DNA from 3 places in the Neobacillus sp. C211 genome. Region 2 is predicted to be linked to each of the others. Evidence: predicted binding sites of a transcription regulator. Region 2 holds the regulator's gene; each other region holds the start of a gene.
The links. The regulator Rex, encoded in region 2, represses fermentation and respiration genes when NADH is low (regulators of the CRP and FNR family bind a similar motif). The targets are predictions, from matches to a motif close to TTGTGAAATATTTCACAA.
Positions count from the first base shown of each region.

Region 1: the regulator Rex is predicted to act here: its motif matches at 3,609-3,626, upstream of ACSU6B_RS02085 (cytochrome c3 family protein).
Region 3: the regulator Rex is predicted to act here: its motif matches at 4,708-4,725, upstream of ACSU6B_RS01340 (YwiC-like family protein).

Region 1 covers NZ_JBPXRO010000002.1:60,191-67,200, reverse strand. Annotated here, with positions in the region: gene ACSU6B_RS02100 (6-bladed beta-propeller) at 1-157, opposite strand, end outside; gene ACSU6B_RS02095 (tetratricopeptide repeat protein) at 176-889, opposite strand; gene ACSU6B_RS02090 (cytochrome c3 family protein) at 923-2,086, opposite strand; gene ACSU6B_RS02085 (cytochrome c3 family protein) at 2,114-3,505, opposite strand; gene secA (preprotein translocase subunit SecA) at 4,043-6,556, shown strand; gene hpf (ribosome hibernation-promoting factor, HPF/YfiA family) at 6,895-7,010, opposite strand, start outside.
Region 2 covers NZ_JBPXRO010000052.1:1,568-8,577, reverse strand. Annotated here, with positions in the region: gene ACSU6B_RS27695 (sulfite exporter TauE/SafE family protein) at 1-522, opposite strand, end outside; gene ACSU6B_RS27690 (NAD(P)-dependent malic enzyme) at 751-1,998, opposite strand; gene ACSU6B_RS27685 (redox-sensing transcriptional repressor Rex) at 2,158-2,814, opposite strand; gene moaC (cyclic pyranopterin monophosphate synthase MoaC) at 2,851-3,348, opposite strand; gene ACSU6B_RS27675 (ABC-F family ATP-binding cassette domain-containing protein) at 3,527-5,446, shown strand; gene tsaD (tRNA (adenosine(37)-N6)-threonylcarbamoyltransferase complex transferase subunit TsaD) at 5,738-6,760, opposite strand; gene rimI (ribosomal protein S18-alanine N-acetyltransferase) at 6,757-7,010, opposite strand, start outside.
Region 3 covers NZ_CM122574.1:253,956-260,965, forward strand. Annotated here, with positions in the region: gene clpB (ATP-dependent chaperone ClpB) at 1-1,250, opposite strand, end outside; gene ACSU6B_RS01325 (YjzC family protein) at 1,422-1,601, opposite strand; gene ACSU6B_RS01330 (Crp/Fnr family transcriptional regulator) at 1,882-2,574, shown strand; partial or broken gene ACSU6B_RS01335 (transposase) at 2,943-3,718, shown strand; gene ACSU6B_RS01340 (YwiC-like family protein) at 3,923-4,654, opposite strand; gene mobB (molybdopterin-guanine dinucleotide biosynthesis protein B) at 4,979-5,527, opposite strand; gene ACSU6B_RS01350 (molybdopterin molybdotransferase MoeA) at 5,515-6,780, opposite strand.

The DNA of each region.
Region 1 (7,010 bases), on a different contig from region 2:
AAATAAGTTGGCTAAAGGTAGGAGGAGCATCAGGGTCAACCAAATTAGGTGCCTTTTTTACAACAGATTGCATGTTCAAGAAGTAGATAGCGACGAATGCAGCAATTGATAAAACTACAATCACGCTCATCCACTTATAGACAGTCTTTTTCTTCATTGTATTCAACCCCTCTAGCTATTTTTTAGCGACTCTTTCAAGTCCTTCTAATGCCGGTTTATACATTGGGTCGTAGCTGAGTGCGTCCTTGTAGATTTGTTCAGCATTCTTTTTGTCACCTTGATCTTCTGCGACTCTACCAACCTCATAGATAATATCCGTATTTGCAGGCATTAATTTATTTGCATCGTTAAGTGCTTCAATAGCATCTTTATACATTTTAAGTTTTCTATAGGACATTCCTTTCAAAAGAAAGCCTTTGTAATCTTTAGGTGATATTTCTGTCGCCTTCTGTGCCATTTTGACTGAATCATTAAGTCTATTTTGCTTGTTATAAACAAGTCCAAGATTAAAGTAAGCATCGAAATAATTTTTATCTAAATCAAGAGCCATTTTATATTGTTTAATAGCTTCTTCATTATCACCATTTAAGAAGTAGGCGTACCCAAGATTGACATGGGATTTTGGATCATTAGGCTTAGCTTCAGCAACAGCCTTTGCGCTATCTAATTGTTCGGCTAAACGATCATTATCATACTTCGACCAAAAATACTTTTGGCTGACATAATAACAGGCACCAACTGAGATAACTAAAGTCAGACTCAAAATCAGTAGTGTTTGCCACCATTTGAATTTTTCATTTTTTGTGCCTTTAGTCTTTTTCTTCTTTTTTTCAGGTTCTTTTTTTGATCGTGTCTCTTCTTGATTGAGCGTTTGTTCTTGAACTTCCATACGAACCCTCCTAATCTAGCAAATGTCGTCTGCCTATTTTATATGGCAGGCTGAACATGTTCTTTTTACGTGACAGGTATAACAAAAATCAGTTACTTTTTGCTTTTCAGACAGTGTTACTGGATGTCTTTCTTTGTCGAATCCTTTATGCATCGCAGGATGACAGGATGAGCAGGCAACCATTGTGGTTTTAACCCCACCAGCTGCTTGATAGTTATGACATGCTAAACATTGCTGTTTATCCTTTGATGCCTGATTACCATGGTTCGTCATCCACCGGCTGCTATGGCTAGCTGGCCGTTTGCTATGACAATCTTTACAGAAAGTATTGTCTTTCGCATAATCATAATGATTCTTTTTCACCTGTTTTTGCTGGGAATCTTTTTTAAGATAAGTAGTTAAGGTTGAAACCTGATCATAACCCTCAACTGGTTCCGTTGACATATCCTTGTGACACTGATTGCATTTTTGTAGATTTGTAGCAGCTTGGTTTCCATGGGTCTTTGTTGCAAAATCCTCTTTTTTGTGGCTTTTCGGAACCATTCCAGTTGTATGACAGGCACTACATTTAGTTGTAACCTTACGTGCTTTATGGCACTCGATACATGTATCCATATCTGGCCGAGTGAATTTGAGATCCGCCATGGTCGCTGTTCCGACTTTACTGTCCCACTTTTCGTAGTCAGTTGTGTAAGTCATTTTTCGATCAGCGACTTTACCATGTGCAACTCCACTATGACACTGGATACATTCAACACCTTCAGTTTTATGCTTATCATGTGGGATGATTAAATCCCCCGATGGAGTTACCTCTCGTTTTAAAACGTCATGACATGATTCACATGCACTATCTTTTATTTCACCAGGCATCCGAATTGGTGCAGCAGATGTGCTCGTTGAATGTTTTTTTAAAGCTTCAACTACCCCTTGAGCTTTATCTTTCGCTAATGTTTTAAACACAGGGTCCGTGTGACAGTCGGTACAATCGACTTCACTGTGTGTGGAGGCTTTCCACGTATAGACCTCCGGTTTCATCTCATGACAGGATGCACAAAACTCGGAGCTAGATGCTGTTTCTAGCCCCACGAAGCTGAGACCGAAGAAGATGGCTAGAAACAACAATGTTAAAGTCGCAATTTTGATTAATTTATAGCGAAAACGGGGAGGGGCTGACCGCGTTTCTCGTTCTTCTTCCATAAAGCGACCCTCCTGAACAAAAATCGATTATTTCTTCTTGTCTGTTTTAAAGCCAGTTCTGTGACAGTATTGGCAATACACATCTGTTGGTGCTTTTACTTCTTTTGATCCTGGTTTTGGCTTTTCACGGTCGTGACAAACGAAGCATTCTGATTTTTGATCAGCTGTTTTCGCTTTAGACGCGTGGGCCGTTAGCCATTGATCGCTGTCTACGTGTCCAGAAGGACGGTTACTGTGACAGGCGCTGCAGAATTTATTGATTCGAGATTGATCTTTAACGATTGTGATGTTTGGTGTATATTTTGTTTTTGTTTCTTTCATTTTAAGTAGAGAGAGAATGTCTTCTTTTGGAATCTCTCTGATCCATTTAGAATCCTGGTGACAGTTCACACATTTATCTAACTCTTGGACAGCCGTGACGCCGTGTTGACCATTCCAGCCTTCAACCTTATGACTCTTAGGAACTTTTACTTTTTTATGGCAAGTTTCACATTCCATCGAAATTTTAACTTCTTTTTGTTGTTTTCCAATGGCTTGTAAGATGATATCTTGTGTTTTTTGATCATGCTCGGCTAACTCCTCAGCTTCGGTTGTTTCGCCTTTGAGTGTTGCCTCAGTTGTTGCCTCAGTTGTTGCTTCCGTTGTGCCTTCTTTTTTATTTTCTTCCAGTTTTTTCTCAAGCTCTTCTGGATTTTCCGGTAAGCTATAAGTTTCTTCTATCCATGGCTTTTCGCCGTTGTTTACTTTATCGTGGCAATCAATACATGTTCCCATGTTAGGTCTTAAATATTTCTTTTCCATCAATTTTTCAGCGCTCTCTGCTGTCCACTTACCGCGAACTTCTTCGACGTTGATACCACGAGATGCCATTTTTGCATGGACAACCCCGGCGTGACAGGTGATACAAGGAATATCTTTTTCGATATGTCCTTTGTGATTTACCTTTAAGTCACCGGATGCTGTGACGAGTCGATTTTTGGAGTGACACTGTAAGCAGTTTTCATTTGAAACAGCTTCCGTTTGCACAATTTGTTCAGGTACTCCTGTTACATGGTAGTAAACTTCTTTCACCGATTTCATTTTGTGGGTAATCATGTTGGTAAAACCTGGCTTGATATGACACTGTACACAAGATATCTGATTATGGGCACTGGCAGTAAACGTTGAATATTCTGGTGCCATTTCGTGACAGCTCGCACAGAATGTCGGCGAGTTTGTCATGGTAAGGACCCCGTATCCGCCACCAAAAACAATGATACAACCGACAAGTGAAACAAACAGTAATTTCCACCTGTTCACTGGATTCTTCCAGTCAATCCCTCGAAACTTTTGCCAAAGTCCGCGAATCAGGCCAGCTTTTTTTCTATCTTCTCTACTTTCGGGATCTTTATCTTTATTTTTTTTCCCCCAAATGGCCAATTAACTCACCCTTCCCATTTTGGATTCTTTCTCTATATATTTTCCATATTAACCTCTCTAAAGGTAGTATCTAACATCGTAAGAGTATATTCCAATGTACAATTTGTGAATAATTCCCCAAAGAAATAAGAGGTGATATTTCCACTGAAAATAACTTAAAAACATTGTTATTAAAGGGTTAGATTAACACTATACGCATGTTGTTTAATCTGTATATTTATGTTTTTTTATGCATTATTAGTGTTATTTATACAAAAATATTTAGGAATTGAAGCGTTGATTTTCTGGTTGCAATACATTCTCAACAGTTGCCATAAGTCTGTCATATTTGACGATAAATCGAACATAACAAAAGGCTAGGTTAGAAGTTTGACTTTAGTTGATTAATTATAGTAGATTGTACGAATCTTGCTTCCCTCTACATTGTTGTCACTGTATTGAGGAAGTGGTAAGATTAAAAGGGAAATTATCGATATTTTTGACTAGGATTTTTTAAAAAAGAGTGTATTAGTCTCGAAATAAAGGAGCGTTCATCAGATGATGGGGATTTTAAATAAAGTATTTGATCTGAACAAGCGTGAGCTGAAGCGGTTAGACAAGCTTGCAACGAAAATTGATGCATTGGCGACGGAAACAGAAAGACTGACCGATGACCAGCTGCGGGAAAAAACAGAGGAGTTCAAGGCCCGCTATCAAAACGGGGAAACACTCGATGATTTGCTCGTTGAAGCGTTTGCCGTTGTCCGTGAAGGCGCCCGCCGTGTACTTGGTTTATATCCGTATCATGTTCAGCTAATGGGGGGTATTTCTCTCCACGAAGGGAACATTTCCGAGATGAAGACTGGTGAAGGTAAAACGTTAACCGCGACCATGCCCGTTTATTTGAATGCTCTTTCTGGTAAAGGTGTTCATGTTGTTACGGTCAACGAATACTTAGCAAGCCGTGACGCCGATGAAATGGGTGAATTGTATCAATTTTTAGGCTTAACGGTAGGCTTAAATTTAAATAGTATGGATAAGGATGATAAGCAGGCAGCCTATGCCGCAGATATTACGTATGGAACAAATAATGAATTTGGTTTCGATTATTTGCGTGATAACATGGTCCTATATAAGGAACAAAAAGTACAACGCCCACTTTTTTATGGAGTGATTGACGAAGTTGACTCGATCTTAATTGACGAAGCCCGTACCCCATTAATTATTTCAGGTTCAGCTGCAAAGTCCGCTGCCCTTTATATTCAAGCCAATGCCTTTGTCCGTATGCTTAAAAGGGATACAGATTATACGTATGATGAAAAGACAAAGGGCGTTATGCTGACGGAAGAAGGAATTAGTAAGGCTGAGAAAGCCTTTGGGATTGAAAACCTTTTTGACATGGCGCACGTTACCTTAAACCATCATATTAACCAGGCTTTAAAAGCGAATGCAAGCATGCACCTTGATGTGGACTATGTCGTGCAAGATGGCGAAATTGTCATCGTTGACCAGTTCACCGGTCGTTTGATGAAGGGCCGCCGTTATAGCGAAGGCTTACACCAGGCTATTGAGGCAAAAGAAGGTCTCGAAGTCCAAAACGAAAGCATGACGATGGCAACGATTACGTTCCAAAACTACTTCCGGATGTATGAAAAATTGGCCGGTATGACAGGAACCGCGAAGACGGAAGAGGAAGAATTCCGTAACATTTATAATATGAATGTTATCGTGATTCCTACTAATCGCCCGATTGTCCGTGATGACCGTGCTGATTTAATCTACTCATCAATGGAAGGCAAGTTTCGTGCCGTTGTCGAGGATATCGCTGAGAGACATCAAAAAGGACAGCCCGTACTAGTTGGTACGGTTGCGATTGAGACGTCTGAACTCATTTCCAAGTATTTATTGAAAAAGGGAATTCGTCATAATGTCTTGAATGCCAAAAACCATGAACGTGAAGCAGAAATCATTGCAGAAGCAGGTCACCAAGGATCGGTTACGATTGCGACGAACATGGCCGGACGTGGTACCGATATTAAGCTGGGTGAAGGTGTCATTGAACTGGGCGGACTTGCCGTAATTGGTACCGAGCGTCATGAAAGCCGACGGATCGATAACCAGCTTCGCGGACGTTCTGGACGACAAGGGGACCCTGGTATTACACAGTTCTACTTATCTATGGAAGATGAACTGATGCGCCGCTTCGGTTCTGATAATATGAAATCCATGATGGAACGCCTTGGCATGGATGATTCCCAGCCTATCCAAAGTAAAATGGTATCTAGAGCTGTGGAATCTGCACAAAAACGCGTCGAGGGTAACAACTTTGATGCCCGTAAACAGCTCTTGCAATATGATGATGTTCTTCGCCAACAACGTGAGATCATTTACACCCAGCGTGATGAAGTATTAGAATCTGAAAACCTTCGTGACATTGTTCAGAAGATGATTGTGAACTCCATCGAGCGGAATGTGGATGCCCATGCATCTCGTCATGAGGATGAGGAAGAATGGAATCTTCAAGCCATTGTCGATTATGTGAATGCTACTCTACTACATGAAGGTGACATCGCGGTCGATGACCTTAAGGGGAAAGACCCCGAGGAAATCCGGGATACGATTTTTGCAAAAGTGAAGGAACGTTACGAGGAGAAAGAAGAACTTCTCTTCCCTGAGCAAATGCGCGAATTCGAAAGGGTGGTTACGCTGCGTGCGGTTGACTCCAAGTGGATAGATCACATTGATGCGATGGACCAGCTCCGTCAAGGAATCCATTTACGTGCATACGGACAAATCGACCCGCTTCGTGAATATCAGCATGAAGGCTTTGCGATGTTTGAGACGATGATCCATTCGATTGAAGACGAAGCAGCGACGTATATCATGAAAGCGGAGATCCGCAACAACCTTGAGCGCCAAGAAGTAGCCAAAGGCCAAGCGGTTCATCCAAAAGAAGACGGCGAACCGGTTAAGCAAAAGCCGAAAGTGAAGCAAATTGATGTGGGCCGTAATGATCCATGTATTTGTGGAAGCGGCAAGAAATATAAGAACTGCTGCGGGGCAGGGAAATAACTAGTTTTGTCAGAGCCGGCGATTTGATCGCTGGCTCCTTTTGTTGTTTGAGGGGGGATTATGTGGATATGTTGATAAGTGGTGGGGATTTGTTGATATCTTCTGAAAATTTTGTAGATATAATGCAGAGTTTTGTTGATATCTCTTCTAAATTGTAGATATCCACAAGGGGATATCTTTTTTATATGTTTATTTAGAAAAGGCAGCTTGATTTTGTGTGATTTCTCCTCTATGTGACCATTTATCTATTCTTTACTCTTTTCGGTCATGTAGACCCTACCCGAGCTCAAAAAACGCTGCCCCGTTAAGGAGCAGCGTTTGCTTTTCGTATAATTTACTTATTGTGCTTCGATTAAGCCGTAGCGGCCGTCTCTGCGCTTATAAACAACATTGGTACGATGTGTGTCTGCATTTGTGAATACATAGAAACTATGGCCTAGCATGTTCATTTGCA
Region 2 (7,010 bases):
TTTAAGCGAAAGTCCCATGATGACCAGCAATCCGATTTGAATGAACGGTGCAGCACCTATCCCAAATGTACCAGACAACAATCCGGTAACCAACCCGACAACTGCCGCTTTCTTAATGAGAAGCAGGTTGCCAGGGTTCACTTTTTTGTTGTTTACCTTTATTTTTTGGACAATAAATAAGCGGACAACCAAGATCACAGCCGACAAAAATAACATCCCCGCTGTCAACCAATGCAAAGAATGGATCGGAATCAAACTGGCTAGTTTTGAACCTAAATAGGAGGCAGCTGCCCCAAATCCACCGACGATTAAACCGGTTTTAATTGAGATATTTCCTTGACGAAAATGACTGTAGGCACCTGACATGCTAGTAAACACCATCGCTGCTAGTGATGTCCCTAACGCCATATGTATTGGTACTCCAAAAATAACTGTTAAGATGGCAATAATAAAGCCAGAGCCGCCCGCCCCGACAAATCCTAATAAAATCCCAAGCACAAACATCGTCAGCACAATAGCCAACTTCATCCCCTCCGATTGCAAAACCCTAGATGTCCTTCTAGGAAATGTTTTATTACTTACCCAAGGACGGGGTCATATAGACTGATTTAAAAAAGAAAAAAACTATCATTCATTATTGTACTTAAAATTTAAAAGGTATATCGGAATTATGCCCTAATTCCCAAAATTTGAAAGACTACCTCAACTAGATTGAGATAGTCCTCCCTTAAAAGCTAAATTTTACTCGACCTAAACATGCACTGGTTGTTTTGCTTCTGCTAATGCTGATAGGCGCTGCTTAATTTCCTCAACATTGATAAATCTTTGGGCTACCCCTGTTTCCATTGCAGTATACGCAACCGCGGTTGCTACCTGTGCTGCGACCCGAGGGTCAAATGGATCTGGAATGACATAATCGGCATGGAGCTCATCCTCTGAAATTAATCCAGCAATTGCATAGACCGCAGCAAGCTTCATTTCCTCGTTGATTTCCTTGGCACGGACATCTAAGGCACCGCGGAAAATGCCTGGGAAAGCAAGCACATTATTAACCTGGTTCGGAAAATCAGAACGTCCTGTACCCACTACAAGAGCCCCTGCTTCTTTGGCCGCATCGGGCATAATTTCCGGTACCGGGTTGGCCATGGCAAAGATAATCGGGTCACGGTGCATAGCGCTAACCATTTCCTTTGTAACGGCCCCGGCTGCTGATACCCCCACAAACACATCGGCGTCAATAAGCGCATCCCCTAACGTTCCTTGTTTTTGCTCGCGATTTGTCATTTGCGCCATTTTATCTTTGAATCGATTCATTCCGACTGGACGGCCTTCATAAATAATTCCTTTTGTATCACATAAAATAACATCCTTCACGCCCATATGCAGCAGGAGCTTAACAATCGCTACTCCAGCTGAACCTGCTCCGTTTACCGCAACACGAATATCTTCAATTTTTTTATCCGCTAATTTTAACGCGTTGATTAGACCAGCGGCTGTTACAATCGCGGTTCCATGCTGGTCATCATGAAAAACAGGAATCTCGCAGGCTTTGCGGAGGCGGTCTTCAATTTCAAAGCATTGCGGCGCAGCAATATCCTCCAAGTTCACTCCGCCAAATGTTGGTTCTAGCAGCTTGACGGTTTCTACGATCTGGTCTGTGTCAGTGGTGGCCAAGCAGATGGGAAAGGCGTCAACATCTGCGAACGATTTGAATAACACGGCCTTTCCTTCCATCACAGGCATCGCAGCTTTTGGTCCAATGTTTCCAAGCCCCAGAACCGCTGTCCCATTGGATACAACTGCGACAAGATTGCCCTTCGAGGTATAATCATAGACTTTATTTTCGTCTGCATAAATGTCCAAACATGGCTCTGCCACACCTGGTGAATAGGCTAGGCTTAAATCTTTTGCATTATGTACTGCCACCTTAGAATATATCCCAACCTTGCCTTGGTGTTCCTTGTGCATTTTTAACGCTTCATCTCGTAAAATTGACATTGAATTTCCCCCACTTCCCGGTTAGTAACCGCTTGCATTTCATCTACCTATATCTTAGTGCATAAGAAAGTATTTTTATAGATTATGTAATTAAAAAAAGCAGGGATTTAATCATACAAAAGGCCTTCCACAAATTTTGTGGAAAGCCTTTTTAACTAATTATTCTTCATCTATTTCCACCGTTGGATAATGCTTTAAAAAGTAGACTAGCGATTGAAGCTCCACTGCCAAGTCAATATGATGGACCCTTATTAATGGTGGAACATTTAACCTTGCTGGAGTGAAATTTAAGATTCCTTTTACATTCGCTTTGACCAGTCGATCGGTTATCATTTGTGCGGCAGGAGCCGGAACCGTTAATATCGCCACTGAAATATTAGTTTCTGATAAAACCTTCTCTAAATCATCCATAGGATGAACGGGTACCTCGCGAATCATGGTTCCCATTTTGTCGGGATCCACATCGAAGGCGCATTCTATTTTTGTGTTATTATTTTTTAAAAAGTTATAGTTTAAAAAGGCAGTGCCAAGATTTCCGACTCCTATTAAGGCAACCTTAGTTAATTCATCCTGATCTAAGGTTTTACGAAAGAAGGATATTAAGTAATTAACATTATACCCATAGCCCTTTTTCCCTAACGCACCGAAATAGGAAAAGTCGCGGCGAATCGTTGCTGAGTCTACCTTTACTGCTTCACTCAATTCCGCTGAAGAGACCCTTTGCTTGCCGGAGCTTTGCAGGTTTTTTAGAAATCGGTAATAGAGGGGCAGCCGTTTTGCTGTCGCCTGTGGTATTTTCGTTGTTTCATTACTCATAATCTCCCACACCCCATGAATGGTTTAGTTAAAAATTTATTTAACTCTTTCATCTCTTTTAAAATCACCGTTTTTACCGCCCGTTTTTTCGACAAGATACGTCGGTCCAATTACCATACCTTTATCAACGGCTTTACACATATCATAAACTGTTAAGGCACACGCGGAAGCCGCTGTTAACGCTTCCATTTCTACGCCTGTGCTCCCCTTCGTTTTAACGGCTGCAGCAATATATAATTGATAATTCTCATCCTTATCCTGTTCCCAAGAGAAAGAAATATTAACACCTGTTAATGGAATCGGATGGCACATTGGAATCAAATCCCATGTCTTCTTTGCTGCCATGACAGCTGCTACCTGGGCCACTGCTAAGACATCGCCCTTCTTCATCTCATTATTAGTTATTTTATCATAAATTTCTTTACTAACGGTAATGCTGGAATGAGCAAGCGCCGTACGTGCCGTTTCCGGCTTATCACTGACGTCGACCATTTTTGCTCTGCCTTCTTCATTAAAATGCGTAAATTCTGCCATATAAAAAATCCTCCCATCAAATCATACACTATTTTACCTTATATGTGTGTGAAACTTTGAACTAAATATTACATTTTTTGACGATTTAGGACCCTTACACCGCTAATATGGCGAGCAGTTTATTGCCGACATACCGGGAATAAGGTACACTAATCCTATGTAATAGAGGTGAATGAGAATGATTTTGCTACAGGTTAATCAATTACAAAAATATTATGGTGCTGACCTTATTTTATCGAATATTAAGCTCGAATTACAAACTCGGGACCGTGTTGCTCTTGTTGGACGCAATGGGGCGGGAAAATCGACATTATTGAAGATTATTGCCGGACACTTGTCGCATGATGGCGGAGAAATTATCAAGCCGAAAGAAGTGACAATTGGCTATTTAGCTCAAAATACCGGGTTAGAATCATCATTATCCATATGGGATGAAATGCTGACGGTTTTTGAACCGCTGCGATTAATGGAAAAACAACTCCGCACCCTTGAAGAACAAATGGCTGATCCTCTTGTTTTTGAAGACGGTGGAAAGTACGAAAGAATCCTAAAAGAGTACGATCATCTTCAGGTGAAATTTAAAGAACAGGGAGGGTATCAATATGAGGCAGAGATGCGCTCTGTCCTTCATGGGTTAAATTTCCATGACAAATCCTTGATGATATCTAGTTTAAGCGGCGGGCAGAAAACCCGTCTTGCCCTTGGTAAACTTTTGTTAACCAAGCCTGATATCTTAATATTGGATGAGCCCACAAACCACCTTGATATTGATACGCTTTCCTGGCTGGAGCAATATTTACAAAGTTATCATGGGGCGATTTTGATCGTTTCCCATGACCGCTATTTTTTAGATAAAGTTGTTACTCAAGTTTATGAAGTATCCCGTAAGCAAATCCAAAGGTTTACAGGCAACTATAGTTCTTACCTTGATCAAAAGGCCGCAAATTATGAGCGTGATTTAAAGCTTTTCGAAAAACAACAGCAAGAGGTCGCTGATCTCCAAGACTTTATCAACCGGAATTTAGCGCGCGCTTCGACGACTAAACGTGCCCAAAGCCGTCGTAAAAAGCTAGAAAAGATGGAGATGATGGATCGTCCATTAGGCGATGAAAAGTCTGCTTCCTTCTCGTTTGAAATTGAAAAACAAAGCGGCAATGACGTTTTAACAGTGGATTCACTCGCTGTTGGGTACGAAGGTGATAAGGTTTCAGAGTCCATTTCATTTCGGGCCTATAAAGGTGAAAGTACCGCATTGGTTGGACCGAATGGTATCGGCAAATCAACACTTTTAAAGACAATTATCAAAAAGTTGCCTGCTCTGGAGGGAACCATACTCTATGGGACAAACCTTCAAATTGGTTATTACGACCAGGAGCAAGCTGAATTGACCTCCAATAAGCGGGTCTTAAATGAACTCTGGGATGACTATCCACTAAAAAATGAAAAAGAAATACGTACGGTGCTCGGTAATTTCTTATTTTCTGGTGATGATGTCTTAAAAATAGTTTCCACCTTAAGCGGGGGTGAAAAAGCCCGTCTAGCTTTAGCTAAACTGATGTTGGAGAAAGCAAATGTCTTAATTTTGGACGAGCCTACCAACCACCTTGACTTAGATAGTAAGGAAGTTCTAGAGAATGCATTAATCGATTACCCGGGCACGATATTGTTTGTCTCACACGACAGGTATTTTATTAACCGGATTGCCACAAAGGTCTTAGAACTTAGTCGTCATGGAAGTACAGAATACCTCGGGGATTATGATTATTATTTAGAGAAGAAACTAGAACAGGAAGAACTTGCAGCACTAGCGCTAGCCGCAACTGCTAAAAAAGCAGCACAAACAGATGCTTTTGAGAAAAACTCTTATCAACAGGATAAGGAAAGTAAAAAACAAGAGCGTCAGCGCAAAAGGAAATTAGAAGAAATGGAACAAAGAATTGAAGAGCTAGAAGAGCAAATTCAAGAATTCGAGCAGCAATTATGCGAACCAGACATTTTTCAAAATCATGAAAAAGTGTTGGAAATCAACATAAAAAATGAAAAGGCAAAGTCTGAACTCGAGCACTTAATGGAAGAATGGGCAGAGCTGGCTGAATAATTATGCAAAAACCAGGCATTGGCCTGGTTTTTTGTTTATTATGACATTTATCGACAAATTTTGATATGATGGCAATAATTCATTAAGTTATACACTTTTCCACATTCTTATTCACATTACAAACAGGACAGTTTCAATGTTATTTTTACTTTTCCACATTATCCACAACAAAGTCCTGACTTATCCACATTATACACAGAAAACACCCCACTTATCCACATTCACCAGTTTTTGATCTGCATTTTTATAAAATCTTATCAACAAAAAAACTCTTCTTATCCAGAAGAGTTATTAATTGTATATTTCGATATCCAGTCCCGGGTTGGCATTTAGGGAAAGGTCTGCTCTAATTCCTTTTTCGAACATCACGCTTCCAGCAGCAGCAATCATCGCTGCATTATCAGTACATAGGGATAATGGCGGAATCACTAATTCAATTCCAGGTTTCTCTGAAAAGGTCTTTTCCAAAGCCTTTCTAAGGCCTTTATTGGCGGCAACTCCGCCAGCCACCAATACTTGTCCTACCCCATATTCAGCGACGGCCTTTTCTGTTTTCTTCACTAACACTTCAATCACGCTGGCTTGAAAGCTTGCAGCAAGGTCTTCAGGAGCAATTATCTCACCGCGTTGCTCGGCATTATGAACCGTATTAATAACAGCAGATTTTAAACCGCTAAAGCTAAAATCATAGGAACCTTCTTCTAACCATGCCCGAGGTAAATTAATTGTCGGATTTCCAGCCTGCGCCAAACGGTCAATATGTGGACCGCCTGGGTACGGCATGTTTAACGTTCGCGCAACCTTGTCGTAGGCTTCACCAGCAGCGTCATCCCTTGTTTCACCGATGACCTCAAAATGTCCATGTTCCTTCATATAAACAAGCTCTGTATGCCCGCCTGAAACGACCAGAGCAAGGAGCGGGAATTTTAACTCAGTGACAAGCCTGTTCGCATAAATATGTCCAGCAATATGGTGGACTGGAACTAGTGGTATGTTTTGAGCAAATGCCAATGCTTTCGCGGCATTTACCCCAATTAAAAGGGCACCAACTAATCCTGGTCCTTCTGTGACAGCAATGGCATCAATCTCAGCAAAAGTAACATTTGCCTGCTTCAATGCTTCCTCAATGACAATAGTCATTTGCTCTACATGGTGGCGGGAGGCTATTTCCGGAACCACACCACCGAAGCGTTTATGACTTTCAATTTGCGATGCGACTACATTTGCTGCAATTTCTCTGCCATTTTTAATAATGGCGACAGCCGTCTCATCGCAGCTTGTTTCAATACCCAAAATCCATTGGTCTTTTTTCATAAATTTACCCACATCACTAAACCATCTTCCTGATTATCTGAATAATAATTTTTGCGGATCCCGCCATTTTGAAAACCAAGCTTTCGATAAAGAGATTGTGCTACATGATTGGTAACACGCACTTCAAGGGTCATACTCTTTGCTCCCATCTCTCTGGCCACTGTCATCATTTTTTGCATGATTGCTTCACCAAGTTTCCTGCCCCTATATTCAGGCAGAATGGCCACATTCGTTACATGCGCCTCATCGA
Region 3 (7,010 bases), on a different contig from region 2:
TCTAAATCGGTAGGCATTGAATCTATTTCAGTACGTATTAACGCACAAGCCTCATCGACAAGATCAATGGCTTTATCAGGCAAAAAACGATCGGTGATATAACGATCAGATAATGTGGCTGCAGCAACCAAGGCATGGTCATGAATTTTAACACCGTGATGCACTTCATATCGTTCTTTTAACCCTCTTAAGATTGAAATGGTATCTTCAACGTTTGGTTCTTGAACCAGTACCTGCTGAAATCTACGTTCAAGCGCTGGATCCTTTTCAATATATTTTCGGTGCTCATCTAGAGTAGTTGCTCCAATACAATGAAGTTCACCACGGGCCAGCATTGGTTTTAACATATTACCTGCATCCATCGCGCCTTCCGTCTTACCGGCTCCTACGATCGTGTGAATTTCATCAATAAATAACAATATTCGTCCTTCACTTTTTTTGATTTCATTTAGGACTGCTTTCAATCTTTCTTCAAACTCACCTCTAAATTTGGCTCCAGCAATTAACGCACTCATATCCAATGAGAAAATTGTTTTATCTTTGAGTCCTTCCGGTACATCTTTCCTAACTATCCTTTGTGCCAACCCTTCCACAATTGCAGTTTTCCCTACACCAGGTTCACCGATTAAAACAGGATTATTCTTTGTTTTCCTTGATAATATCCGAATTACATTGCGGATTTCAGAATCACGGCCAATAACTGGATCCATTTTTCCTTCTTTAACCTCAGCAACAAGATCCCGTCCATATTTTTTTAATGCTTCGTATCCTGCTTCTGGATTTTGTGATGTCACTCTCTGGTTCCCCCTAATTTCTTTAATTGCTTGCAAAACTTTGTCTGGTTGAATTCCAACGTTTTGTAAAAGCTTTCGCATTTCTGAATCCTTTGCGTAGACTGCAGCTAACAGAATATGTTCAACTGATAAATACTCATCTGAAAACTTTTTGGCAAACTCCTCGGCACTGACAAAAAGTTTTTGCAGCTTGGCTGTGATATAAAGTTTTCCCTGTTCAACCCCACTTCCCGTAACCTCTGGTTTTTTAGCAAGAGCAACAGTAAGGTACTTGCTAATTTTTTCGGGAGGGACACCTGAGTTTTCTAATATAGAAGAAATGAGACTACCTTCTTGATCCATTAAACATAAAAACAAATGGGGTTCATCAATCTCTTGATGATTTTTTTTGACAGCTAGCGACTGAGCATCCATTAGCCCTTTTTGTAACCTTTCTGTCATTCGATTCATATCCATTTTTTAACACACCCTCTTTGACCAATTTTGACCTTTTCATTTATTATAAAACTTCATATATAAAAAGTAAATTTTGCAAAGAAGAATAATAGCAAAAATTGCCTACTGACGCCTAGCCTAGGCGCAGGCAAAAGAAAAAGCCACCCTATGGATGACCTTTTCCTTATTTATTTATGGTTTCCGCTGATATGTCCAAACACGTTCATCATTTGATGTTTCAGGAAATGGATCCCCTGCTTTTAGCCTTATTTTTTTGGGATTATTAACATTGCTTTCCGTGTCACCGATTTCAACATACACCCCATTATTAGGTGCTTTTTTTCCTGATTTAAACTGATGATTTTGACCCATTTTTTTCCCTCCTTCTCTTCTACATCTTTATTATTACCTTTTTGTTAGCGGCCCATTATTGGAATTTTTTGCAAATTACCTTATTAGTCGACATTATTTCCTAAGAAATACGCAAAGATTCTTCAAACTTTTGACGATTGTATGAACTTATTGCTCATTTGTTGCTAATTATTCTTTGTTAACAATATAATTATAGTATTATCTAGCAAATTAAACCTTGACTGTCATTTTTTTAAATCAAATGAGCATTGAATTCGTACCTTTAAAGGTGGTTATGAGTATGCAGTCAGTAAAAGAAATGCCGGTAACACTGTCCCATCTTTTCGATACCGTTCACCATATAAAAAAAATTGAAAAAGGTACCTTTTTATTTCAAGAAGGATCTGTAGCCGATGAATTGTATATTGTTCAAAGTGGCATTCTTCAAATCAGCAAGATCATCCCTGACGGAAGAGAACTTACGTTAAGAATGTGCTCGCGGGGTGATTTTGTCGGTGAATTAAACTTATTTTCCCCTTCTTCAAGATATTTATTAAGTGCACGTGTTGTCGAGTGTGGTGAAGTAGCCGTTATTATGAAAGACACGCTTGAGGAAAAACTCTCACAAAATCTGGCACTTTCATTTGAATTCATTAAGTGGATGAGTCAGCAATATCGAAAAACACAAACTAAGTTTCGTGATTTGGTTCTTCATGGAAAAAAAGGGGCTCTTTATTCCACACTTATTCGAATTACAAATAGTTATGGAATTAAAACCAATAAAGGAATATTAATTGAATTGCCACTAACCAATCAAGAGTTAGCCAATTTTTGTGGTACATCAAGAGAAGTAGTAAATCGCTTGTTGAGCGATTTACGTAAGGCCGGTATCCTGTCAATAGATAAAGGAACAATTACTATTCATGATTTAGTATATTTAAAACGGGAAATTGATTGTGAAGATTGTCCAACCGAAATCTGTAAAGTTGATTAGAATTGCTGCTGGCAAACAACTTAAAATTAAGCAAAAAAATCGGTCATATCGACCGATCAGGCTGTCGAGAAACTTTCGACAGCCTCTTATTTTCTACAATAACTTTAACCATTCACCGCGTTAATTTATTATAATATTATTAATATATAGGCTTTGCAACATGTCTGTTTATTTGCGCTCCAGGCACTTCGCTTTCCGCGGGCGTGCCGGGGAGCCTCCTCGGCGCTGAAGCGCCTGCGGGGTCTCCCCTGCCCCGTACTCCCGCAGGAGTCTGCGTGCCTTCCGCGCAAATCAACAGAGCTGTAAAATCAATAATACACTGCTCTTAACACAACCAAACAATAAAAAATTATTGTTTCTATTGATGAATGGTTCCTGACAATCACCTTCTTCGTTTAATCGATAAATAGATTGATCTTTCATTCCTTCTTGAAAAGGTACGTCCTTATTATAGTGATGATAACGGACGCCCTTCCGATCCGAGCGACAATTACAATGAGAAATTGAAATGAATGTTGCCTACCGCTGGTTTTTAGGCCTGAAATTTAAGGAGCCTGTTCCACACCACTCAACGATTAGTTGGAATCGCCAACATCGTTTTAAAGGTACCGATATCTTTCAGGAAATATTTGATGAGATGGTTCTCCAGGCAATGAATCACAATATGGTAGGTGGTCGTGTCTTATTTTCGGATTCTACTCATTTAAAGGCTAACGCTAATAAACGAGATCTATACGTTTGTCCTAATAATCAAGAATTACCCTACAGCACAACAAACCGTGAGGGTTATAAAGAATATAAGTCTGATTCGAAGAAATGTGAAAACTGCCCACTTCTTTCCCAATATACACGCTCCAAAAATAAGGTAAAAGTAGTGACACATCATGTTTTGGAAGAGCACAAGGAAAAGGTAAGGGAAAATCGCTTATTTAAATCTGGAACAATGCTTTATAAATTTAGAAAGGAAAAAATTGAGCGAAGCTTCGCAGACTCAAAAGAGCTGCACGGGCTTCGCTATTGCCGGTTACGGGGATTGAAGAAAGCAAGCGAACAGGCTCTCCTTACGGCAGCCTGCCAAAATATGAAAAAGATTGCAACACAATTAGCAAGGCTAGAAAAAGTGTGTTGCAATTCTTTAGGTTGATTACCTCCCTGTTGATTTCCGCGGAAGGCACGCAGACTCCTGCGGGAGGACGGGGCTGGGGAGCCCGTGGAAAGCGAAGTGCCTAGAGCGGAAATCAACAGGCCCATTCGCAGGTACAATGAATAATTAAATGCTGAGAATTAAAAAAATGCCGAGAAAAATACCCTTTCTCGACAATCTGATCGGTCATATCGACCGATTTTTTTATTTTAATAAGATTATTTGAATGGCCATAATCGTAAAGAATATAGCTGAATTTATTATTTCGTAAATGCCAATTTGTTTAGGCGATAATGGTTTCCCATAAAATATAATAGCTCTCAGAAGACTTGGGATAAATGCTATTGAAACGATCCAAAAGCCAACTCCGAACCACACTGCCACTAAAAGAAAATGGTAAATCCATGAAATCCATTTAAATTGGGTATTCTTCTTCTCACTAATCATTGTTTTGACATAAAAAGTACAGCCCACAAAAAACAGGACCGAAGTTACAAAAGTGAAAACAAGCGTCTCTATATTCATAACACCGTGTCCTAAATAACTGCTTGCTAATCCAGCAACTGAAAAGGCAAAAATAGCAGAGAGATCATTCATAAAAGTACGGTCTTGATTTTTGGAAGTAAAGTAAGCATTTATTATAAAAAACGGAATCATTAGAAGACCAAAATAAAAAATAGTTGGTCTTTCCAAAAGTGGAATAAGTAAAAGTAATAGGGATGGAATCATATATACAAGTGTCCATTTAGTATACAACTGAAGTTTTTTCTTTTTAAATAAAAGAAGCATCGCATAGGTCGCCAAGTATAATAGGAGCCATCCAAAGAAAAATGGAACATGCTTCCACATAAACCCTCCTTCAATGACACCAAGCCAAAAAGGGATGATTAGCATTGCCCATGCACCATGTTGTTTCGGTAAAAATAACTTCATCATTTTCACTCCTCTTCCTTGACTAACCTAAATATAAGCCAGCTAAGCGGAAAAATAAGTGAAACACATCACATAATTACAGTAAAAAAGAAGGACTCCGCCTTCTTTTTGTGACAAATTTGTTTAGGTTAAAATGGAAGTACAGCAAATCTATCTCATCTACTAGGTAACTTCAATCATCTCTAGGTCGGTTATCTGATGAGTGATTGCTGTATTTCCATTAAAGACCCATAATTCTATTTTAACAAACATTATATCCCCTAATTTGTATTGTAGAGTATACCCATATTTCAAGCTGTGACAAAAGTAACAGATTTGACAATTTTATTAACTTTTTTGATCAATATTATGAACAAGCTCCTGAAGTACTTGCGCAGTCCAGATTAATGCACCTTCATCGTTGATATGAAAGCTGGGCACATTGATTCTTGATGTGATTTGCTCTTGCATTTCTTCCTTCCAATACACAATAGCAGAAACATTACTTACGGTATCTAACAAAGAAAGGTCACTTTCATCTCTTAATAGGAGTAACTTCGGGAAGGACTTAAACTTATAGCCTTCGATTAATATTACATCTGGATGAAAGAATTTCATTAACTCAATCTGATCTTCTAGTGATGGATAGAAATTGTCAGCTTGTAACATTAAACTTCCATCTCCTTCCACAATCGAGGCAAGAGCACCTGCATTTAGATGTTTTTCTGTATCTTTCTGCGGCAGCGCTGCGAGCCTTCCTCCATGACCATGATGCTTAATCGTAACTGTTTTAAGTCCTTTTTTTACTAAGTCTTCGATCATTTTGGCTGTTATGGTTGTTTTACCACTATTTTGATAACCAACCACCTGAAAGATAACAGGCTTTACCAAGGCCACACACTGCCAACCTGGTCTTCAAGCAGGAGGACATCCACTTCACTTCCGGCTGTAAAGCCTCTAGTTCCGCCTGGAAGAATCATCAACGAATTCGCTCCAGAAAGGCTCATAATAATGTTAGACTTGTCAAGTCCACTCGGTGTTGCCTTTAGTCTTCCCGCATCTATAAATGTAGTACTTCGCACAAACCTTGTAAATGGATTTGCTTTAGGAAAATCGACTTCTAAAAGAGCTTGCTCTTTACGAAGGTGAGGTTTTTCTGAAAAAAGCAACCTACGGATAATTGGACGGGCAAACAATTCAAAGCCTACATAACAAGCCGATGGATTACCCGAAAGTCCAAAGAGAAGCTTCCCATTGTGCTGTGCAACCGTCGTCACACTTCCAGGGCGCATGGCAACTTTATTAAAGAAAACCTCTGCCCCAAGCTTTTCATAGATAGCAGGCAGATAATCAAAGTCCCCAACTGACACCCCGCCGGTGGTAATTAATAAGTCTACTTCATTTATTGCTTTTTGGACTGCTTCAAAGCAAGTGTCAAATTCATCAGGAAGCTTTCCAAAATAGTGAACAATGCCTCCCGCTCTTTCAATTTGGGCTGCAATCATATGGGAATTACTATTACGAATTTTTCCTGGAACCAAGGCTTCATTTACTTCTAAAAGCTCTGTCCCTGTTGCAAACAAACCAACACGTGGCTTTTTCGCAACGGACACTCGTTCATATCCAAACGTTGCAAGCATGGCTTGAATTCCAGGATTTATCAATGTTCCTTTTTTTACCAAAACTTCACCCTGCTTGGCATCTTCACCACTGAACGAAACATTATCACCCTTTTTAAAGCTGCGTTTAATGGACATATATGGGATTCCATTCTTTTCGTAGGCCTGTGCCACCTCAAACATAACGACAGCATCAGTTCCCACTGGCATCATTGCGCCAGTCATAATTCTAACAGCTTGGTTCTCCCCAATTACTTTAGTAGAAACCATTCCCGCGCCGATGTGATCGACCACTTCAAATTCAACTACATTGGATAGCGAAGCCTCACGTGTATCGATTGACCTGACAGCAAAGCCATCATACGGTGCACGGTCAAAATGGGGCACATCGCTAGTTGCGATCAAATCCTCCGATAAAAAGCGGCCAAAGCTTTCATTTATCGAAACTTGTTCGGTCACACCAAGTAATTGATATTCCATTATGCTTTTGACCGCTTCTCCAATTGGTATCGGTCTTCTTCTTTCGAACAAAATAATCAGCTCCTGCCTTAAACAAATATCTATTCATTGTGATATGTACTAATAGTTATCGACTAATCAACATTATAAGCTTATTAAAAACTAACTAACATATCAAATGTCACAAAATAAAAGAATCTTGCCAAAAAATATAAAATCATAGGGAATGTGTGATTCTGGTCACCTATTTTTTTTCTATTTTGCATTATGATTAGGTTAGATTTAATCTTGGACTTTGGGAG